Regions from separate parts of the Priestia sp. LL-8 genome, predicted to be linked through region 1. Evidence: riboswitches for the same ligand, from Rfam matches in the RefSeq annotation. Region 1 holds a riboswitch; the other holds the start of a gene.
The links. A riboswitch is a leader RNA that binds a small molecule or an ion and turns the genes downstream of it on or off. The one in region 1 is predicted to bind S-adenosylmethionine.

Region 1 (3,160 bases):
CGAGTATTCTCTGTTAAACTATTATCATTGTAATCTGCTACTTTCGTATTTTGATTTAACACTACATTTTCTAGTACGGCGCCGAAGCGAATTGCATTGAAAATTTGCGGTTCTTTTTCTTCGGAAAGTTGAATGCACTTCGCGTAGCATCCTCCTTCAATATTAAATACACCAGAGCTTGACCAACCGTGCTCGTCATCTCCGATTAAACGACGGTTTGCATCAGCAGAAAGCGTTGTTTTACCCGTTCCAGATAAACCAAAGAATAATGCAACGTCACCTTCTTCTCCTACGTTAGCAGAACAGTGCATAGATAGAATATTGTTTTGAGGAAGCAAGAAGTTCATCACTGAGAAAATAGATTTTTTCATTTCACCAGCGTATTCAGTTCCTCCAATTAGCACAATACGTCGCTCTAACGAAAGAATAATGAAGGTTTCAGAATTCGTCCCGTCTGTTTCAGGGTCAGCTTTGAACGTTGGAGCTGCTACAATTGTAAACGGCTTCACATCATCATTTGTTTTTGGTTCGGCTGAAGGGCGAATGAATAACTGCTGAGCGAATAGGTTATGCCATGCAAATTCATTAACTACTTGAATTGGTAACTGATACTTTTTATCAGCTCCAGCATATCCATTAAAAACAAAAAGTTCATCCTGCTTCTTTAAGTGGGTTAAGACTTTTTTGTATAGCGCATCGAATCGCTGAGCAGAAATTGGCTGATTGACAGGTCCCCATTCAACCGTTTTTGAAGATACAGCATCGCTTACAATAAATTTATCTAAAGGAGAGCGACCTGTATATTTTCCGGTTTCGACTGACACAGCACCTGTAGAAGTCAGCGTCCCTTCGCGTCGAGCTAGAATTTTTTCAACAAGTTGTGGAACAGATAATTGATGTTTTGTTGTTTTTAATTGAAGCAAACCATTTAATTCGATAGACATATCAACAGTACTCATGTGCACTACCTTCCTTTTTTAGCTATTATTTATTCATTAATGTTTGAAATTTATAATTAGTATAACACATTTATTTAATTATTCTATACTATTTAACTAAAAATGTTTGTGCATTATAAAAAAATGTACGTTATACCTATTTTAGACACATGTATATGTGCTAGAAGCGAAAAAAGTGAGGCTATTTTAAGTGAAAGCTTCATTTTGATCTGTCTTATTAACCAAACTTAGTGATGATTCTTAATAAGGTATACTATTTCAGAATTTGAGTATGTTACATTAAAACAGATTCAAACATAAAGAGATGATTTCCATTTGAATGTTGTTGACAGTGAAGCGCTTTTTCATGTATTATATGTCCTTGAACGGATACTCTCTTATCCCGAGCTGGTGGAGGGACAGGCCCTATGAAACCCAGCAACCATCGTCATTTTTTTGTGTAGACGATAAGGTGCTAACCTGATGCAAGGGCACAACCTTGATCGATAAGAGTGAAAGGCTTATGTAGAATTTGATACCTTTCCTCGATACAAGGAAAGGTTTTTTTATATTTTTTAACGTGTAATGAAAATAAGGGAATGAGTACCGTATCACAATGTATCGTATTTATAAGGAGGAAAACTGATGTCAACACAACGTCGTCTGTTCACGTCAGAATCTGTTACAGAGGGACATCCCGATAAAATTTGTGACCAAATTTCTGACTCAATTCTTGATGCTATCCTAGCAAAGGATCCAAATGCTCGTGTTGCTTGTGAAACAAGCGTAACAACTGGTTTAGTTTTAGTAAGTGGTGAAATTACAACTTCTACTTACGTGGATATTCCTAAAACAGTTCGTGAAACAATTAAAGGAATTGGCTATACTCGTGCAAAATACGGATTTGATGCTGAAACTTGTGCAGTATTAACATCTATCGACGAGCAGTCAGCTGATATCGCTGCTGGTGTAGACCAAGCGTTAGAAGCACGTGAAGGTCAAATGTCAGATGAAGAAATCGAAGCAATCGGAGCTGGAGACCAAGGGTTAATGTTTGGTTACGCATGTAACGAAACAAAAGAATTAATGCCTCTTCCAATTTCATTAGCTCATAAACTTGCTCGCCGTCTAACAGAAGTACGTAAAGAAGAAATTCTTCCTTACCTTCGCCCGGATGGTAAAACACAAGTAACAGTTGAATATGATGAAAACAACAAACCTGTTCGCATCGATACAATTGTTATTTCAACTCAGCATCACCCAGAAGTAACGTTAGAGCAAATTCAGCGTAACTTAAAAGAATATGTTATTAATCCAGTTGTTCCAAACGAGTTAATTGATGAAAATACAAAGTATTTCATTAACCCAACAGGACGTTTCGTAATCGGCGGTCCTCAAGGAGATGCTGGTTTAACTGGTCGTAAAATTATCGTTGATACTTACGGCGGATATGCTCGTCACGGCGGCGGTGCATTCTCTGGTAAGGACGCAACAAAAGTAGACCGTTCAGCAGCTTATGCAGCTCGTTATGTTGCGAAAAACATTGTAGCAGCTGATCTTGCTGATAAATGTGAAGTACAACTAGCATATGCAATTGGTGTTGCACAGCCAGTATCTATTTCAATTGATACATTCGGTACAGGAAAAGTTTCTGAAGAAGTACTAGTAGACGTAGTACGCAAAAACTTTGACCTACGTCCAGCAGGCATCATTAAAATGCTTGATTTACGTCGCCCAATTTATAAGCAAACAGCAGCTTACGGCCACTTTGGTCGTACGGATGTAGAGCTTCCTTGGGAGTTCACAGACAAAGCGGAAGCATTAAAAACTCAAGCTTTAGCTAAATAATAAAAAAAATCTCCGTGAAAACGGAGATTTTTTTTTATGCCCACTGAATACCTGCAGCAGATTTTTCTACGACACCTTCATATTCTGAAAGCAAATGCTGAAAAATGGCGTCCCATGATTGAGTAAGAGCATATTGTCTCGCTGCATGGCCAAAGTGAAGCCGCTGATGCAAATCATCGAGTAAATCTGTAATAGCCGAACTGAATTCTTCTAAGGAGTGAGGTTTGCAAAGGTAGCCGTTTCGCCCGTGCTGAACCATCTGTTTAACGCCTCCTGCATTTGCTGCCACTACAGGAGTTCCAGAAGCAAGAGACTCCAGTACAACATTTCCGAAGGTTTCTGTTTCTGAAGGAAAAACAAACAAATCAGATGAT
Region 2 (3,160 bases), 880 kb from region 1:
TTAACGAAGTGAAACAGCGTCCTAAATATGCGATTGAAAGAGATTTATATACAAAACACTCATTAGACAAACAAAAAGATTTGCTTATGCATTAACAAGAAGCTTCTCCTAAATGGAGAGGCTTTTTTTGTTAAAGCGTTTATCATAATTTTTAAGTGAATAGGAGATGCTACTACTAAAATTTCTAAGGAGATTAAAATCTATGAAAAGACTATTTTATACAGTCAGCACTTTTTGTTTTGTTTGGCTTGCTTTTGCAAACATTCATGTCAGCGCTCTTTCGATTGAGAAGCTTCCAATGAAGAAATCATCTGAACAATGGTCGGTTGAACTGACAAAAGCGAGCATGACGGGAGATAATCAGCTAAAGTGGAAAAATAACGTCTATCATACATATGGATTAACCGTTGCAAACATTGGAAAAGATGTAGAGCGCGTGCAGGTCCAAGCTTTTCGGCACGAAGGAAAAAATAAGGCGAAATACAGCTTGTTTTCTCCTATTGAAAGGTCTAACTTAAGCAAAAGCGGTCAACGTTTTCGCTATGCGAATTTTGCTGTTCCTGGAAAAGCGGCAGGTTTAGACATTATGATTAACTGGACGGACGAACAAGGCAATCATCAAGAACATTTTGAATTTAAATAAAAGTCTTCGCTTAGGCGAAGACTTTTTTTGCAGGAATTTATCCTCGCATGTGGAAAACGAACACAAAAGGAGAGATCGTGATGATTGCAAAAGCTACTGAAGAAGAAATACAGGAAATTCGGACGAAATCTGCTGATGCGCTGTTTGAAGGAACAATGAAGCAGTTTCATCCGTCAGCTGAACGCGTAAATGAATTAGTTGGTAATGCCCTTGAAAAAGGCTGTTATTATTTAGTTTCGAGACAAGAAAATAAACTCGCAGGCTGGGTTCTTATCGGCCCATCCGCCGACTTCTTTTCAAAAGAAGAAATTGGCTTTATCTACGAATTATATGTTGTACCGGAATACCGCGGGCAAGGTCTAGCCAAGCCGTTAATGCAAAAAGCAATCAATGAATTGTCTATCAAAGCATATCCTGAAATCAGACTCAGCGTTCATGCTGGGAATTTTGCACAGCATGTGTATCGTGAACTTGGATTTGTAGATAAACAAATATCAATGAGCCTGCAGGTGGTAAAACGTCCGTAACGTTAGTGAATGTCAGCGAGTCCATAAAACATAAGATGTTATACATGCGATGAGGTTCGGTAATGAAAGTAAAAGTAAATAAGTAGCCCAAACAGCGCCTTTATCTAGTACTTCAACGGCTCCTCCACCTGTATTGTCTGAGGAGGGGGGATCTTCAAGCGCGTTCATAATCAGAGCCGCCGCTGCTAAAATAATCCCTCCAATGCTTCCGGTTGTTTTGACAATTGCAACGTGGAAAGTAGATGAAAAGGCAATGCTAAGAAGCAGCAGCAAGCTTCCCAAAAAAGCAGATAACATATATCGTTTCATGTGCTCACCATCCTTTATAAAATCATACCATATTTTACTTCTTTTTTCTTTTTATTGAAAAGCTATTGACGTAACCTATAAAACATATTAGAATAGTCAGAAATAATTTAAAAGCGAAATATTCTTATCTAGAGAGGTGGAGGGACTGGCCCTTTGAAGCCTCAGCAACCACAATTATTGAATGGTGCTAATTCCAGCATAGCCTAGCTCTGACAGATAAGAAGAGGAATCTTTTTCTATGATGAAACCCTCTTCTTAGGAAGAAACATTTCGTATAGAAAAGGTGATGACATTGAATAATAAACAAACGGCTTTATGCATTGACGATTATTTAGATCTATACTTATTAGCAAAAGAAATAAAAGACGAAACGTGGCAGCAGGAAATCTTAGCCGCGCTAAAAACGCAGCAAAGTCGTTCATTTGAAGAAAAACAATCCGCCCTCGTTCAAGAGATATGGGAAGATTTTAAACAGTTAAATGAAGATATTTCTTTTACGTATCGCTTGATTCAAGAAGAGCCAACTAACGAACAATTTCAGGCTAAATTAAGGAAATTAAGAGAACGGCGGATCACGCTGAGCCGTGAGTTATATTTAGCTAAAAAACAGTATGTTGAACACACGCAATAAAAAGATCCGCTTGATAAACAAGCGGTTTTTTTGCATGAAAATGTTAGAATCGTTATATTTCGGGTAGTGAATAGATAAGAAAAGCAAAGGAGGGATAACAGTGGCACAAGGTGTATTATGTGAAGTGAATGAGTGTATGTATTGGAAGTCCGGAAATAAATGCAGTGCAGAGTCCATTTACGTTGTGAGTCCTGAAAGTAGTCACCATGTTTCTGAAACGGAAGAACCTGGCTGTAAAACTTTTGAACCCGCGAGATAAATGCTAGTTTTTATAAAAAAGCATAAAATGAACGATGCGCTGACGGAGTTGAGTCGGCGTTTTTCTATTTCTTAAAAATACTATTACTTAGGTGCAATAATAAATACATAGTAAAAATGCAGTGTCTGCATCTAATTGTGCGTTTAAACAAAATGATAAGATAATTTTTTCGTTTTTCGACAAAAGAAAAGTGAGAGAAAGGTGATAGAATACAAATATATAGCCTAGCTGACTTTTAGCACAAACTTATATGAAAGCGCTAACAAAAGGCTGTATTCATCTCGTTTTGACAGATTGGAAAAAGGGGAGACGTTTATGCAGGGGAAAACTCAGGGGAAAGAATTGAAACGCGGGTTAGAAGAAAGACATGTGACGCTGATGTCCTTAGGAGCAGCCATAGGGGTAGGGCTGTTTCTTGGATCTGCATCTGCTATTAAATTAGCAGGACCAGGAATATTATTGGCGTACGGATTTAGCGGAATGATTATGTTTTTTATTATGAGAGCACTTGGAGAAATGGCGATTCAAAAACCTGTTGCAGGTTCATTCAGCAAGTACGCACGCGACTATTTAGGGCCGCTTGCTGGTTATTTAACAGGTTGGAACTACTGGTTTTTATGGGTTGTAACATGTATGGCTGAAATTACAGCCGTTGGTATTTATATGGGGTATTGGTATCCGGATGTACCAAACTGGATTTGGGCGTTATCGGCGCTTGTCATCATGACAACGGTTAACTTCTTAGCTGTTAAGGCATATGGTGAACTGGAATTTTGGTTTGCACTTATTAA

Region 2: another riboswitch for S-adenosylmethionine. It lies ahead of U9R83_RS19755 (hypothetical protein); the one in region 1 lies ahead of metK (methionine adenosyltransferase).

Annotation. Positions count from the first base shown of each region.
Region 1 is NZ_JAZAQH010000001.1:4,650,504-4,653,663, reverse strand. It holds gene pckA (phosphoenolpyruvate carboxykinase (ATP)) at 1-959, opposite strand, end outside; SAM riboswitch class I at 1,334-1,451, shown strand; gene metK (methionine adenosyltransferase) at 1,584-2,786, shown strand; gene U9R83_RS24240 (glycosyltransferase family 4 protein) at 2,821-3,160, opposite strand, start outside.
Region 2 is NZ_JAZAQH010000001.1:3,767,223-3,770,382, reverse strand. It holds gene U9R83_RS19775 (glycosyltransferase family 2 protein) at 1-95, shown strand, start outside; gene U9R83_RS19770 (hypothetical protein) at 203-643, shown strand; gene U9R83_RS19765 (GNAT family N-acetyltransferase) at 724-1,170, shown strand; gene U9R83_RS19760 (hypothetical protein) at 1,183-1,479, opposite strand; SAM riboswitch class I at 1,601-1,702, shown strand; gene U9R83_RS19755 (hypothetical protein) at 1,772-2,110, shown strand; gene U9R83_RS19750 (DUF1540 domain-containing protein) at 2,211-2,369, shown strand; gene alaP (alanine permease AlaP) at 2,685-3,160, shown strand, end outside.